Regions from separate parts of the Oceanobacillus sp. FSL K6-0251 genome, predicted to be linked through region 2. Evidence: riboswitches for the same ligand, from Rfam matches in the RefSeq annotation. Region 2 holds a riboswitch; each other region holds the start of a gene.
What was found. A riboswitch is a leader RNA that binds a small molecule or an ion and turns the genes downstream of it on or off. The one in region 2 is predicted to bind preQ1.

Region 1: it holds a riboswitch for preQ1, as region 2 does, so the genes downstream of both, queC (7-cyano-7-deazaguanine synthase QueC) here and MKY45_RS04325 (QueT transporter family protein) in region 2, are expected to answer to the same signal.
Region 3: it holds a riboswitch for preQ1, as region 2 does, so the genes downstream of both, queF (preQ(1) synthase) here and MKY45_RS04325 (QueT transporter family protein) in region 2, are expected to answer to the same signal.

The regions. Positions count from the first base shown of each region.
Region 1 covers NZ_JBBORS010000001.1:2,297,510-2,303,166, reverse strand. Annotated here, with positions in the region: gene MKY45_RS11620 (sulfite exporter TauE/SafE family protein) at 1-736, shown strand, start outside; gene queE (7-carboxy-7-deazaguanine synthase QueE) at 848-1,576, opposite strand; gene queD (6-carboxytetrahydropterin synthase QueD) at 1,569-2,036, opposite strand; gene queC (7-cyano-7-deazaguanine synthase QueC) at 2,036-2,704, opposite strand; PreQ1 riboswitch class I at 2,787-2,832, opposite strand; gene MKY45_RS11600 (thioesterase family protein) at 3,084-3,557, opposite strand; gene MKY45_RS11595 (3-hydroxyacyl-CoA dehydrogenase NAD-binding domain-containing protein) at 3,544-4,512, opposite strand; gene MKY45_RS11590 (BKACE family enzyme) at 4,523-5,407, opposite strand; gene MKY45_RS11585 (GbsR/MarR family transcriptional regulator) at 5,397-5,657, opposite strand, start outside.
Region 2 covers NZ_JBBORS010000001.1:861,164-866,820, forward strand. Annotated here, with positions in the region: gene MKY45_RS04310 (catalase) at 1-771, opposite strand, end outside; gene metA (homoserine O-acetyltransferase MetA) at 1,118-2,032, shown strand; gene MKY45_RS04320 (DUF3891 family protein) at 2,121-2,897, opposite strand; gene MKY45_RS04325 (QueT transporter family protein) at 3,027-3,509, opposite strand; PreQ1 riboswitch class I at 3,518-3,562, opposite strand; gene MKY45_RS04330 (ABC transporter substrate-binding protein) at 3,758-4,744, opposite strand; gene MKY45_RS04335 (ABC transporter permease) at 4,762-5,541, opposite strand; gene MKY45_RS04340 (ABC transporter ATP-binding protein) at 5,474-5,657, opposite strand, start outside.
Region 3 covers NZ_JBBORS010000001.1:1,038,516-1,044,172, forward strand. Annotated here, with positions in the region: gene MKY45_RS05200 (universal stress protein) at 1-411, shown strand, start outside; gene MKY45_RS05205 (hypothetical protein) at 691-1,248, shown strand; gene MKY45_RS05210 (alpha/beta fold hydrolase) at 1,626-2,432, shown strand; gene murB (UDP-N-acetylmuramate dehydrogenase) at 2,604-3,527, shown strand; PreQ1 riboswitch class I at 3,632-3,678, shown strand; gene queF (preQ(1) synthase) at 3,804-4,301, shown strand; gene MKY45_RS05225 (queuosine precursor transporter) at 4,348-4,983, shown strand; gene ehuA (ectoine/hydroxyectoine ABC transporter ATP-binding protein EhuA) at 5,446-5,657, opposite strand, start outside.

The DNA of each region.
Region 1 (5,657 bases), 1.4 Mb from region 2:
AGTGATTGGATTGTTGCTTGGTTTTGTCGGGGCTGGCGGTTCCGGATTTATTATTGCTATATTGACGGAAGTTTTTGGTATTCCTATCCACACAGCGCTTGGAACATCTCTCGCTGCAATGGTCTTCACATCCTTATCGGGCACACTCAGTCACCTGCGGGAAAGAAATACCATGGTAAAAATCGGGCTGGCAACTGGGCTATTTGGTGCAGTTGGAGCTTTTTTTGGTTCCAGGCTGGCAAGCTTTATCCCGGAAAGTGAATTGAAATTTTTTACTGCCGGAATGCTCATTTTATCAGCCATATTGCTGTGGATTCGTGTAAAAGCAGGATTTGGCAAGTTTGCCACACAAAAATTTGCTGAGAAAAACCGTTCCTCGAAAAGCAGATTTTGGATGACAGCTGCTGGGATCGGCATCATTACCGGCTTACTATCAGGTGCATTCGGGATTGGCTCAACGCCGTTTATCCAAATCGGGTTGCTAGTATTCTTTGGTTTGTCGATTCAGCTATCTGCAGGCACGACGATGCTTGTTATTATACCAATCGCACTGGTAGGCGGTATCGGTTATTATTCTGTCGGTTTTCTCGATTTGAAATTATTTGCAGAAGTAGTTATCGGAACAATTATAGGTTCTTATATCGGCGCGAAATTCACCACTCGTCTGAATCCAATGATATTAAAAATTGCAATGGTTGCTGTGCCGTTAATCGGCGGGATTATTTTATTGATTTAGATTCCTGTCCATTCGGAGAAAAGCCAGAAAGTGAAAGAAAAGATTACCCTATCAAAAAGGCGACAGCTCTTACTGCCTTTTTAATAGGATAATAGCTTTTAATCTCCCTTACTATACGCCCCGCTTATTTCCCCATACTAATGCATGTACCTGCGGAAGAACACGAACACGATTCAGCACTGTGGATGCCACTACCTGATCAATTAACCATTCATATTTATTTAATAAATGCCGGGATAATTGCTGCGGTTCGATTTCCTCTAAATCATCATTTCCAACTTGCAGAAAAAAAGCCAGTTTTGGATAGCGCTGATGCACTTTTTCTGCATAACGAAGGTCCTCTTTATCAAAAATTACTACCTTTAAGCTGGCATGCGCTAATCGATCATTGATTTCCAATTGATGGATGATATCATCTAGCGTCTCCCAGTTTGTTTTCATCTTAGAGCTTGGCGGTTTAGGAGAAATGGTCAGATCATCAATTTTTACAAACCAGTCCTGGTAGCGGCTTCCCTGTGTTTCCAGTGCAACCTCAATAGACTTTTCCTGAAGCAAATCAATCAGATTATCAATAGCAGATAACAAAGCCGGATTCCCTCCTGAAATCGTCACATGATCAAAGCAGCTTCCTCCTACTTCTTGCAGCCGCTGCCAAATGTCTTCACTCGTCATCTGAACAATATCTTCTTTGGCGCTTCCGTCCCATGTAAATGCGGAATCGCACCAGGCACATCGGTAATCGCATCCAGCAGTTCGGACGAACATGGTTTTTCTTCCGACTACCATTCCTTCACCTTGAATTGTAGGGCCGAATATTTCTAAGACCGGTATTTTACGCATGATTCATCCACTCCCGTCTTGCTTCCGCATAGCTTGTCGGTGTTTCAAATAACCGAACAAATTCCACCTGGCATTGGTTAGGGAGTTCCTGAATTGCCGCTTCCATTTGTTCAAAAATCCAGACGACCATATTCTCAGCAGTTGTGTTCATTTTGGGCAATGTTTCATTTAAATAACGGTGATCTAAAAATGTTTCAATCTTGTTCTTCCAAATCTCTTTTATATCACCAAAATCAATTACGAAACCCACCTTATCTACAAAACCGCTGATACCGAATACAACCTGATACGTATGTCCATGCAGATTCTTACACTTCCCCTCATAACAATGAAGATGGTGCGCTGCATCGAAGGAAAACTCTTTACTTACCATCACGCGTTTTTGGTGATAGGCCAATTCTTCTCTATGAATATCTTTATCCAGCTTTTGCAGCTCTTCGACAATACGAAACCCGAACATTACTGATTCATCTCCTGTCTTCTAACTAAGTATTGGTCTAATCCACGCTGGCGTAATTGACATGCAGGACATTCTCCGCATCCTGCTCCTCTAACCCCGTTATAACAGGTCAACGTCCGTTCTCTGACATAATCAAAGGCTTGCAGTTCATCCGCTAATTCCCATGTTTCTGCCTTATCCAGCCACATTAATGGCGTATGAATCACAAAATCTTCATCCATGGATAGATTTAAGGTGACATTTAATGATTTGGTAAAGATATCCCGGCAATCCGGATATCCGCTGAAATCTGTTTCACAAACTCCCGTAATAATATGCTTGGCATCAATTTGCTTGGCTAGAATGGTTGCAAAAGAAAGGAACAGTAAATTTCTTCCCGGAACAAACGTATTCGGTATGCCGCCATCCTCTGCATTCTCTACTTCAATGTCCTCCCTGGTCAGCGCATTGGGCGCTAATTGATTCAGTAAAGACATGTCTAAAATATGATGTCTCAATCCCTGATCTCCAGCGATTTCCTTTGCCACCTCAATTTCTAAGCTGTGGCGCTGATTGTAGTCGAAGGTGACTAACTCTACATGCTCAAACTTTTCTAATGCCCAAAATAAACAGGTGGTGCTATCCTGACCACCGCTGAATACAACAACTGCTCGATTATTTTTTTCCATAAAAAAATCCCCTTTCCAATTTGAAAAAGAGAATTCTAAACACCCGAAAAATGCAAAAAACCATACCTAAGGCGCGGTATGGGTATCCTTAGTTTTTTATAGAGGGTGTTAGCTAGAACCTCTTCTACTTTGTATCGTAGATTTTATTCAATTTCTTTTACAATTGGCAGTATAACATATATTTCCTGATGATGTTATCCTGATTTCTTTTTTCAAACATGAAATTACGTTTCATCAACCAGTTTGGCTTTGCAGTGTTTGCTTTTTCTCTCTTTTTAATATTACAAAAGCTCCCTTTATTCGTTTCATTATCCACGATAAAGGGAGCATCATTACAGATTACTGCATGAAATTCTGCTTTCAGCTGCTATTGTATATTTTACTTTTTCTCACGAATCCCCATAAGCGTGTTTGCCCCTGCTGGCCAGTTTTCTTTTGCCAGTCTTGGAAATTGATTAATCCGTACATCAACAGATTCCGGAAACGGCGCAGGGCGTCCAGATGACTGATCTATCCCCATCACCATCTGTTCACTGGTTGCCACAGTATCATTTTCTTTGTTTTTCATTTCAAACCAAAGATGCACACGCTTTGCATCCCGGTTCAACACAGTGACCTTTGTAAGCAGCTCCTCGTTTTCATGCGCCTCTTTTACATATTTAATATGCGCTTCCAGCGTAAAAATGGTATAAGCACTTGCTTTTCGTCCTTCTTCATCCAGACCGATCACATCCATGAAAGCATCGAGGCTATAACTGAAAATCAATGCATAGTATGCATCGTTCAGATGTCCGTTATAGTCTACCCACGCACGTAACACATTGCCCTTCCATACTTGTTTACTTTCTGTCATAGGAGATCAGCCTTTCTGCCGGCCAGAAGCCTTCTTCCTCTAAAAGCCCCATTAATTTAATCAAGAAACGGTCCCGGCGATGTTCAAGGTCATCGATAGAAATCTCTCCGCTCTGTTCAGCAGTCCCTGAAATCACTTTTTCACTTAATTCTTCCGTCAGTTCAGGTGCCACTAAACGGGTCCAAGGCAGCTTCAATGCAGGGCCGAATTGTTCAAGCATGTGCCGCATCCCGTCCTTACCGCCTGCTAAATGAAGCGTTAGAAATGGTCCCATCAGTGCCCAGCGAAGACCAGGGCCGTAGACAATGGCTTTATCTACCTCTTCCGTTGTCGCTACGCCATCATTGACAATATGAAGCCCTTCACGCCAAATTGCTTCCATAAGCCGGTCGCCAATGTGGCCGTCAATTTCACCTTTCATCACAAGCGGCTTCATATGCATGCTTTCATAAAGCTCCTCTGCCTTTTCCATATAACTGCGCTCTGTCTGCTTTCCTCCTGCGATTTCCACCAATGGAATTAAGTAAACGGGGTTAAATGGATGGGCAACAATGATTCGTTCTGGGTGATGCACACAATCTTCCTGCAGGACAGAAGGCATGTATCCAGAAGTACTTGAAGCGATAATCGCTGTCGGTTTAGCAGCAGCATCCACCTGCGCTAATACCTTTTTCTTCAAGGCTTCCTGCTCTGGAACATTTTCCTGTATCAAATCGGCTTCTTTTACAGCTTCCTCCAGCTCGTTGTAGAAGGTCAGATTCTCCTTTGCAGCTTCGTTGCTTATTCCGTATTCTTCTAATGTTGTCCAAATAGCATCTATCATTTTTTCTGTTTTTTCTTTTGCATCAGGAGCCGGATCAAAAGCATTGACCTTATGACCATTTGCTAAAAAGCGTGCAATCCAGCCATTGCCAATCACGCCGGTTCCTAAAACTGCCATTGTTTTTTGCGCCATATTTCACCTCTTAGGAATTAAATTTTTTAAGATTTAAATGTTCTCTTGTCTCTGCAGCCGTCATCGGCTCCAGCTTGACACTATTTAAAATGCTGACAGCTTGATCAACCAGCTGTTCATTTGTACCAAGTACACCTTTTTCTAAATATAAGTTATCTTCTAAACCGACCCGGACATTCCCGCCGAGTAAAGCAGCCTGTGCCACAATCGGCAGCTGCATACGGCCAATACCAAAGGCTGACCAATGCGCGCCATCAACCACTCTTCTTTTCATATATTCGATTGTTTCTGCATCCGCATCAGCGCCCCATGGAATACCAAGACAAAATTGATACATTGGTGTTCCTTCTACTAGTCCTTCAGAAATTAATTGGTTAGCAAGACGGATATGTCCTGTATCAAATACTTCCATTTCGGGTTTTACGCCGCTTTCTTTAATCAGCTTTGCGTGCTCCCGAAGCCAGTCTTCCGGCCCTAAATAAACCTGATTGCCAAAGTTTAAACTGCCGCAATCCAAGGTGGTGAGTTCCGGAAGCAATTCCCCGACCGGTTCATGACGCTCTTTTGGTGTCTGAATATCAGTCCCTTCTCCTCCACAAGTTGGATTTTCTAGATTTGGAACAAAGTCGCCGCCCCCGCCAGCCGTAATATTAATAATCACATCTGTATCGGATTCACGGATTCGTTCCACGGTTTCTCTAAAAAGGGCCACATCGTGACTGAGTTTCCCTGTCTTGGGATCACGAACATGGATATGTGCAATTGCAGCACCTGCTTTTGCTGATTCAATAGCAGATTCCGCAATTTCTTTTGGCGTAATTGGAACATGTCTGCTTTTCTCTGTTGTATCACCTGCACCAGTCAGTGCTGCAGTGATGATTCGTTTATTCTTCATTTTTTGCTTCCTCCTTTTTGGTTGGGGTGACAATAGGAACATGGTTAAAAATCTCGCCACTTTCAAAAAACGCAACAAGATTATTTATCCAATTATAATAGGCATTCCATTCATCCAGCTCCTGCTGTAATCTCTCCATTCGAACTTTTACTTCTTCTGAGGAATCCTCTGTCAAAAAAGTTTCTAAATGACGAATTTGTTCTCTGAGACGGCGTTCTAAACTCGTATTACGTTTTACAACCTCTGACCA
Region 2 (5,657 bases):
ATGGTTGAAATTTTCACCTTGAATTTCCGCTGCTTCTTTGGCGGTTAAATTTTTAATCCCTTGCTTCGGCTCCCAATGATATTTGACCAGCACTGCTTCACCTGCTTCATTGACCCATTTATAGGTGTTTACACCAGATCCCTGCATCATGCGGTAGTTGGCAGGAATGCCCCATGGGGAGTAAATAAAGGTCACCATATGAAAGGACTCTGGAGAATTGGAACAAAAATCAAAGAAACGCTCGGAATCCTGAATATTTGTTACGGGATCTGGACGGAAAGCGTGAATCATATCCGGGAACTTCATTGCATCACGAATAAAGAATATTTTTATATTGTTGCCGACCAGATCCCAGTTGCCATCCTCTGTGTAAAATTTGACTGCAAAACCACGCGGATCACGAACGGTTTCCGGCGAATGGTTGCCGTGTACCACTGTTGAAAAGCGGACGAATACAGGGGTCTGCTTCCCTTTATCCTGAAAAACTTTTGCTCTGGTGTACTTGGAAACCGGATCATCACCGACCGTTCCATAGGTTTCAAAATAGCCGTGCGCTCCTGCGCCTCGTGCGTGAACAATACGTTCTGGAACTTTTTCACGGTCAAAATGACTAATTTTTTCAATGAAATCATAGTTTTCCAGCGTTCCAGGACCACGATTGCCGACGGTCCGGATATTTTGGTTGTTGGTTACCGGATGCCCTTGACGGGTAGTTAAGGTTTTATCATTTTCCATGTTGGTTTGGTGCGTGGATTTTTCTTTATCAGCCATAGATTTATCCTCATTTCCATTATAAATTTCTTCTCATTAGCATTGCCAATCCAAATAAAATTAATCGTATCTTTGGAGGATTATTATCTGAGATGGAAAAAAATGCAGCGTAAGGGAGTTTGGACTATTTTCAAAAAGAACAAAATGCTCCTCCTGATGTTTTCAAATCCAATTCATTTTTGATTTTCTAAAGGAAAATAAGGGAGAGGACTTGAACTTTTCTTGCCAGCTATTACAATAGAAATAGACAAATAATTTGGAAAAGCTGTACATTCAGTACGGTTATATTCCATATTGATAATAGAACGTTTGAAATAAGTTAAGCTTAAAAAGTGGAGGTCAGACAATGCCGATTAAAATTCCGAGAGAGTTGCCTGCAAAAGAAATTCTGGAAGAGGAAAATATATTTGTGATGGATGAACAGCGCGCGGATGCACAGGAAATTCGTCCGCTTAGTATTCTTATTCTTAATTTAATGCCGGAAAAGCAAAAAACAGAAACGCAATTGTTAAGATATTTAGGAAATACACCGTTACAGGTGCGCATTTCTTTTTTACGAATGGCTTCACATGAATCAAAAACAACAAACCAGAATCATCTGGATACTTTTTATAAGACCTTTGAGGAGGTACGGGATAAAACATTTGACGGTATGATTATTACGGGCTCCCCGGTAGAGCATCTGTCTTTTACCGATGTGGATTATTGGGAGGAACTGCAGGAAATTATGGACTGGACGAATGATCATGTGACATCCACCCTGCATATTTGCTGGGGAGCACAGGCTGCTTTATATCATCATTATGGCATTGATAAGCATCCGCTTCCGAAAAAATGCTTTGGGATTTTTGAACATGATGTGTTAACACCAAAAGAACGCCTGGTAAGAGGGTTTGATGAAGTATTCTTAGCCCCGCATTCCCGCTATACAACGGTTTCTTTGGAAGAAATCGAAAATCATCCTGAACTGCAGCTGATTGCTGTATCCGATGACGCAGGAGTCTTTTTACTTGCTTCTAAGGATGGAAAGCATATTATGGCAACCGGGCATTTAGAATACATGGCAAATACATTGAAGGAAGAATATGAAAGAGACCATGCACGAGGAATCGATACAGCTATGCCGGAAAATTATTATCCCAATAATGATCCGGAAAAACAGCCGAAGCATCGTTGGAAGAGTCACTCCAGCCTGCTGTTTTCCAACTGGCTGAATTATTATGTGTATCAAGAAACCCCTTATGTATGGGGAGAAGAGTAAAAATAGATTGAATGAAGCAGAGAAGGGACTGGATGCGTCTGGTCCTTTTTTAAAACACCAAAAAATAAGGCTGAAGCAGCTGCCAGCCTTATTTTTTGGTGTTTATCCTAATCGTTTTTGATAAAACAGAGGCATGCTCATAAGCATTCATCAATCCCTGCTGCTGAATGGTTGTTTTAGGAATACTTTTATACAGCAAAGTAATTGGAAAGTTTGCTGAGAATGGAAAAGGTTCCATGGTTATTGTCTCCTTATCTTCCCAGCTGACAGAAAAAGCAGATGGAAAGGAGGATGCGGTGTTTGAAACGGATATCCCGTTTTTAAAAAAAGGATGAAGGTCTTTATCCGCGGCTCCCGGCTCATTCATACATGCGAACAGAGATAGATTATCGGAAAACTGTAAAAGCGTATAATCCATTTCAAACGTCGCTTGATTAAAATGATCCATCCTGCTGATCAGCCATTCCTGCCGCTCTGCTTCCTGCTGAACAAACGCTTTTGCTTCAGGGAGCGTGGATGTTACGAGAAAACGCTTATAATGTTCACTGCATAATAATGCGGCATACCTGTCCTTTTCCTGGACCTGCTCAATACCCTGCGTGTACAAGACGGTTTTTGGTATGTCTGGAAAATCGATAAAGGAATAGGGACGATTTGCCTGATCATTCCAAAAAGGCTGCTTGTCAAAGGCCTCCCAGCCGCAGTCATGCTGATAAGCTGCATAGATAACAGAATCTTTATAAGGCGTATGCTCGAAATAACCCGAGGCCAGATTTTTAACTATTTCTCCAGATACAGAAGCATGGTCTACCTGTGTTATAAAAATAAAATGGCCGTTCTGATTTCGGATAATCATTTTACTCATTCCCTTCCTTGTGATTGATTGCATGGAGAACGAAAGAGCCCCAGGAAGCTTTTCATATCATTAAAAAAATTACTTCTCCATTCTTAAAAAAGACGATGGATTACATTCTCCACCGTCTTTTTCTCTGTATTATATCATTTTATCAAAATGTATCCGTTTATATAAAGTATAGAAGATCGGAATGCCGATCAGTAAAACAATCAATTCACTGATTCCGGTTGTAAGCCATGTCAGCAGGAACGGTAATTGTAAAGCTATATTTAGCATAAAGGCAATAATAAACATATTAAAGCTGAAAATCAATGTATTTAGAAATAGCAGTGTCAGCTTGTTTTTAATATATTTTTTTAAGAAAATAATAATTCCTAAAGATATGGCGGTATGTGCTGTCCCGAATAAAAGATCCAATCCGCCTGCCATTGAAAATAAATTAGATGCAAATACACCAATCGTAATGCCGAAAAAGTAACGCTTATCAAAGATAATCAAATGGTTAAACATCTCTGATATTCGAAATTGAATCGCCCCAAATGCAACTGGGGAGACCAGTAGGGATACGGCGACATACAATGCTGCAATAATCCCGTTAATCACAAGTGTCCTTATATTCATATCCTGTTTTCCTCCTAGTTTTTTAGCGTGGGATGGTTACGAACCACGTTGAACCTAGCCTATCATACCAGTATCGAAGAAGGAAAACAATCGTTTTGTATATGTAATGATTTGGAAAACGCGAAGCCTTTAAACATAAAAACAAGTTTAACAGGGAGCGGACAAAATAAATGAAGTGACATCATGGAAAAGAAACGAAACTAAAAACAAACCCCCGGCTGTCAAATCGGGAGTTCGTCGTTATCAGGTTATTCTTCCAGTGCTGCTTCCAAAAATGTCCGATTAACCAATCCTTCAATTTCATCTGACTGCATATACCCAGCTTCGTAGCTGATCGTTGCCATTTCCTGCAGCACTTCTTCGTTGATTTCATACGTCGGATTGAGACGTTCGCTTGCTTCCAGCGTCTCCTCATAATCCAACTCGTTGCCTGTCGTTTCTTCAATGTGATTGACAAATAATTCAACTGCTTCTTCCTGATTCTCTTCAATAAATTCTACCGCCCTGGCGTGGGCACGCAAATAGGCCTGTGTTAATTCCTCATTGCTTTCCGTAAATGATTTTCGCGCAGTAACAACAGTTGTTGTTGATTCTGTACCCCATGCAAATTCTTCTTCATCAAGGAGGATGTCGGCGTTTGCCTGATTTTCCAGGTATACGCCCCAAGGCTCCTGTGTGGCCGCAGCATCAACGTCACCCTGCAGGAACAGCGTGGATGTATCGGCAGGCGCCTGCGGTACTAAGCTAATGGTTCCACCATCGTCATCTACTCCGAGTCCGACTTCATCTAATGCTTTTCGCAGCATGATGTCTTGCGTGGAACCGATCGTCGGGATGGCTACGCGCATGCCGTCAAGATCTTCAACGCTTTCAATCCCTGAATCTTCACGAGTGGCAAGGACAGCCCCGCCATTCACCGCTCCGGCAATGATTTCATGCTCCGGATTTCTTAAATAAGTTGTTGTTGCCGGAGACGGGCCAACAGTACCAATGTCGATATCCTGTGTGGACATAGCCTCCATAAAGGCACTGCCATCCGGGAATGTGGAGGTTTCGATATTTACCTCTTCTCCCATTTCTTCTTCAAAGTAACCATTTTCCAGCGCAACTACCGTAGTAATATGTGTAAAATTAGGGAAATATCCAATGTGTATTTCATCGGCAGCTTCTTCTGAACCACAGCCTGCCGCTCCTAATAAAAGAAGCGCACCCAGGCCGAATAATATTTTTTTCATATCCCTCATCCTTTCCATTAAGCTCCAACGCCCCATTTTCTTGCAACAGAGCGTTCCATTCTAAGAAATACCTGATTATCCATAATCGTACCGATGATACCGATCACAATCATAATAGAGAGTACTAAATCCATTGATTGCAAGGAGCGTCCCATATCTAACAGATACCCGAGGCCGCCGTTTCCACCGAGAAGCTCCCCAGCCATGATTGCGCGCCAGGCGAAAGCCCAAGCAACACGAAGACCAGAGATAATATGCGGTACGGATGCCGGAAGAATCACGGTTCGCACAAGATGCGTACCCGACGAACCTAATGTACGTGCAGCATTTAAATAAAGATTGGGCACATTTTTAAATCCGGTGCTTGCATTTACTGTCATTGTCCAGGTTGCTCCAATAGTCACAATAAATAAAATGGCTACATTCCCAAGTCCAAACCAGACAATAGCCAGAGGGAACCAGACAATACTCGGAATGGACTGTAACGCAGTCACAAAAAATCCAAGCGTATCATCCACCCATTTATAACGGGCAATTAAGTACCCAAAAATCAGACCTAAAATTACTGCTATGGAAAAACCGAGCAGCAGTCTCCCGAGCGTCATTCCTGTAGCTCCGAGTATTTGCCCGGAAATCAGACCGTTCACTAATGTGCTTAACACCGTGACTCCGCCGGGATCATTCGGGATAAGCAAAGGGGGAAACATAAAGGTCGGAAACAGGTTGGTTTTAGATATGATCTCCCATATAGTCACGATCACGATCACGAACAGCACTCGTCTTAAGGCGGTAATCATCCCCGAACTCCTCCTTCAACACTTTTTCCATTTCTTCTTCCAATTCCTTCATCACACGTGTTTCTAAATCTACAATTACACTATCTGATGGGTTACGCGGGCGCGCCGCCTGTACT
Region 3 (5,657 bases), 180 kb from region 2:
TATGACGGCTCCGACCTTAGTAAAAAAGCAATAGAAGAAGCCAAAGAGCAGGTGAAACTTGCTGAAGATGCCGTTGTACATGTTGTTACCGTAATCTCCAATGGAGGGCCAACGGTGAATGCCGCTCTTGCCCGCACTTTTATGAATGATTTGGCAGAGGAAGCGCGCCCTGCCATTCAAGAAGTATATAATGATCTGGAAGCGGATGGGATAACATGTGAAACAGAGGTTTTGATAGATTATTCTTTCCGTAATCCGGGTTATAAAGTAATTGAATATGCCAAAGAGAAGGAAATAGATTTAATCGTTATAGGAAGCCGGGGGCTTGGCGGAGTAGGAAGGCTTCTTCTTGGCAGTGTCAGTACGCAAATCGTTCATCAGGCAGCGTGTAAAGTGCTTGTTGTGAAATAAAGGATAAATAAAAGTCTCAAGCTCCCAGGATATTTGTTCGTGGGAGCTTGAGACTTTTATTTATAAGGGTTGAATCAGGTTTCAGGCCATTTTTGCCCAAACGATTAGTGGCAGCAGCAATCATATCATTCGATCAGCGTAGTATGGCAGCATATTTTCATGTCTATGAAGAATAGTACCTTAAAAAAATCACTTGACCACTAAAAGGCATCTATGTATAATTTTAATCGTAATCGTTACGAAACGTAATCATTACGCATTACGGAAGGAGTGTTTTTTATGAAGAAGTTTTGGCAATTAGGAATTATATTAGGCTTAATTAGTTTCCTGTTTATAGCTGGCTGTCAGTCCGGAAATGAAGAAGCAGATAATCAAGATGAAGGGACAGCCAGCCAGGAAGAGACAGAAGGAAATCATGAAGAAGAAGAGCATAACCATGATCATGATGACGAAGCGGTTTCCTTCGAGGATGTGCCGGAAAATATTGAAATTGAAGGGTTATCCGACCATTACCATACAGGCGATGTTTTTAAATTAGAGGCAGTAACAGAAGAGGAAGATTTGGATTATTGGTACTGGTACATACGTGATTCTGCTGAAGAGGAATGGACGGTGGCAGAAGATCAATACGGGGATTCTTATATGGGTGATGCAGAAGTAGATGGACAGGAAGTTCTTGCGGTTCTTTACGATGATGATCATAATCCAGTTGCCAAGTCTCCGGTTACAGAAATTACGATTGACGACCATGAAGGCGAGGATCATGAGCATGAAGATGGTGAGGAAGGCGATCATGACCACGATCATGAGCATGAAGATGACGACCATCATCATTAATCATATTATGAATAGAGGGCAATAAAGACTTATAAGCAGAAATGGATTATCGGACGGGATATTTTTATGAACGGATTGCCCAATAATGATTGAAAGCAAATAGAATGCTGTTTAAAAAGCAGATTCTATTTGCTTTCTTTTTATAGATACCCATGGCGGAGGAATGAACAGAGGGCTTCCTGCAGGTACTTATTTTTCAATCATTATTTTCTTAAAATTTGTATTTTAATTCCTGATAAAAAATATGCCAATGAAGTAAAAAAATAAACACATAAAGTAGAAGAAATGGTGTTCCAGCAAAGGAAGGATGTTATAATAGCTATGTACTTCAGAGCATGAGATGTACTTAGATTTACAACAGAAATTGAGGGAAATAAATGAGAAAGAAGATTGCAGGTATTGTCCTGGGTCTCCTGGTTATCTGCGCCATTGCAACAGGTATTTATTTTTACCAGAACGATGAAACGCAAGCAGAGGAGTATACCGGTGCACCGACGATTTTTATACATGGTTATAAAGGAACGGAGAATTCATTTGGTCATATGCTTGACCGTTTTGAAAATACGTACCAATGGGGAAATAAAGGATTTATCTACTATGTGACAGAGAACGGAGATATTGTCGATTATAACTTAAATAACGGGAGATATGCGCCCATGTTTGTACAGATTGTTTTAGAGGATAATCGTGCAAGCTTTGAGGAAAGTACAGAATGGATTGCGGCAGTGCTTCTTCATCTAAAGGAAAATTATCGAGTGGAGGAAGTTAACCTGGTCGGACATTCTATGGGCGGTATTCTTGCTGTGAAATATACGATGGAATATGCAAGGAATGACTATCCATCTGTTAATAAACTTGTAGCCATCGGCAGTCCATTTGATGGTATTTATAATGAAAGATATTTTGAAATTCATCAAGATGCAGCTGCAGAAGATTTGAAACCCGATTCGCATGCGATAAATATGCTGCAGCAGAATATGTTTCCTGCGGATGTGGATGTTTACAGCATTGCCAGTACAGGTGATTCCGTTGCTGTTCCGGAAAGTGTGAAGGCACTGAGGAGTATGATACCCGAACAAAATTTCAAAGAGACGATTATTGATGACCCGCAGCTGACACACAGTGCCCTGCACGAAAGTATGCAAATTGATAAATTGATTCATAGCTTTTTGTGGCAAGATTAAAGTGAATCAACTACAATGGTATAGGATTGATTTATCAAATAATCTTACTTCAGTTATGCGGAAATGCTCAACTGGAGTAAGATGAATGCCTGTTTTTAACAAAGTAGGAAAAGAATGAGAATATAAAGGTCAAATAGAGAAAAGCTTTTGACAAATTAAAGGAATGATAGCATGAATAAATACCATCATCTTTATGATCAATTAATTCAACATACGAAAAAAGAGAATGTATTGATGAATGAGCCGATTAGAGAACATACGTATACGAAATTAGGCGGGAAAGCGGATTTTTACATTACTCCGTCCACTTACGAGGAAGTACAGGCGATTATTCGCTTTGCTAATCAGGAAAATGTCCCATTTACAATGCTTGGAAATGGTTCTAATCTGATTGTGAAGGATGGCGGCATCCGCGGAATCGTTATGAACCTGCAGCAGCTGTCGGCTATTTGGAGAGAAGGAGATAAAGTTATCTCTCAGAGCGGAGCAAGAATTATTGATGCTTCCCGTTTTGCTTTAAATGAAGAGCTTGCCGGTTTAGAGTTTGCCTGCGGTATTCCAGGTTCCGTCGGCGGAGCGCTATATATGAATGCAGGTGCATATGGCGGAGAAATTAAAGATGCGCTGGAAAGTACGGTAGTTGCGACAAAGGACGGCGAACTGCTGACATTAACAGCAGAGCAATTAGATCTCAGCTATCGCACAAGTAACATCCCGGACAACGGTTATATTGTGTTGGAAGCAACATTCGCGTTAAAGCCCGGGAACAAAGAAGAAATTAAAGAAATGATGGATGATCTTACATATAAAAGAGAATCCAAACAGCCGCTCGAGTACCCGTCTTGCGGCAGTGTGTTCAAACGCCCGCCCGGTTTTTTTGCCGGCAAGCTGATCCAAGACTGTAATCTTCAAGGGAAGCAAATTGGCGGAGCAGAAGTCTCCACAAAGCATGCCGGTTTTATTGTAAATAAACAAAATGCAACGGCTTCCGAATATATTTCCTTAATTCAATTTGTTCAAGCGACGGTAAAAGAGAAATTTGATGTGCAGTTAGAGCGGGAAGTGCGGATTATTGGCGAGGATGTGGAAGGATAGCCTCATGGCACAGGTTCTGGCTGTGATAGAGGATGGCTGGGATAAAAAGAAAATTTGACATGCCTTTTATCTATTCTTATAATATGAAGTGTTATTTTAAACTTCAGGCAGAGGTTCTTAGCTTAAACCCTCTATAAAAAACTAAGGACAACTTGCGATTATCAAGCCGTGTTCCTTGGGAGCACGGCTTTTTCTATGTGAGGAAGTTTTGAACTGCAAGGTAATAGAAAATAACTGATTTCTGTTATCGTAATATATCTAAAGGAGGTGATGAGTATGGCAGGAAGAAGTGAGAAGGATCTTCAAGGAATTGAATTGCTGGGGAATAAAGAAACGAAATATGCGTTTGATTATACACCTGAGATTTTAGAAACATTTGATAATCAGCATCCAAATCGTGATTATTTTGTGAAATTAAACTGTCCGGAATTTACAACGCTTTGTCCGATAACGAATCAGCCGGATTTTGGGACGATTTATATCAGCTATATTCCAGATATCAAAATGGTAGAGAGTAAGTCTTTAAAATTATATTTATTCAGTTTCCGGAATCATGGTGACTTCCATGAGGACTGTGTCAATATTATTATGAACGATTTAATTGAGCTGATGGATCCGCGTTATATTGAAGTAAGAGGAAAGTTTACGCCCCGCGGAGGTATTTCCATCGACCCGTATTGCAATTATGGAAAAGCAGGGACAAAATTTGAAAAGATGGCAGAAAACCGGTTGATGCAGCATGATATGTATCCGGAAAAGATTGATAATCGATAGAGGGAAACTAAGATCCTTGCACCTTTGAAGAGAAGGGAACAGGAGAATGTATATTTATTTTAACGCCATCTTTGTTGGCTTATTATTATTGTCGAATGTCTTGTCGGTCAAATTGTTTCAAATGGGAAGTTTTGTATTGCCGGCTGCAGCGATTGTTTATGTGATTACGTATATGATAATGGATGTGGTTGGCGAGGTTTATGGAAAAAAAGCTGCCCGCAAAACGATACAAGCAGGATTTTTCACACAAATTATTGCAATGATTTTTATTTTTATTGCCATACACCTTCCGCCAGCAGCAGGTTTTCAGGAACAGGCTGCTTTTGAAACGATTTTTAACGGAAGCTTTCGCGTTATTTTAGCTAGTTTAGTTTCTTATTTTGTCAGTCAGCATTTAGGAGTATCTATCTTTCACCGCTTAAAGCACCGGCATGGAAGAAAGAAGCTGTGGTTACGTAATAGCTTATCAACGATGACCAGTCAGCTTTTTGATACCGTTCTATTTATTACGATTGCATTTTGGGGGATTGTTCCAACAGGTGTTTTAATCGGGATGATTGTATCGCAGTACATATGGAAGGTGATGGTGGCAATAATTGATACGCCATTTGTTTATCTTCTTGTACGGTGCATACGTAAATATGAGGTGAAAAACAAAGCGGAGTTGTTAGAAGCTTCTTGAGAAGATCAGCTGATGCCCTATCACTTTGAATAACCTATCATACCAAGAAACCAGCCAGACGGCTGGTTTTTTTAGGTTCAAGAATAGGAAAGCATATAAAAAATGCTGAATATAGCCGCTCCAACGGGTTTCATGGGGTGAGTAATTCCCAGAAATACACTCCGCTTTCCGTGGTCCCCAATCTCATCTCCTTTAAAGAAGACTTAGCGATTGGCAAGCCGGCAGGCGCAGACAGAGCTAAAGTCGCACTTATGCCCCGAGGGTGAAAAGAAGACTTAGCGATTGGCAAGCCGGCAGGCGCAGACAGAAGCAAAACGTTATGTTTTGAATATAAAGGCGGTTCATCTGTATCATTTTTAACTAGACAGATAGCAGAGAGAAACGACTATTTATAGAATGTACATATAAAATAAAACCCCGGCTCAAAAATAAAACCTGACCGGGGAGTATATAAAAATTCGCTCATCCTCTAAAACGCTGCAAGAACGATTGTACACGAGGATTTTCTGAATGCTCGATAACCTCGCTGGCCGTTCCTTGTTCTGCGATAATTCCTTCATCTAAAAACAGTACCTTATCCGCTATATCCAAGGCAAAGTCCATTTCATGCGTGACAAGGACCATCGCCATATCATCATTTTCTGCAAGATCACGGATGACATTTAATACTTCTC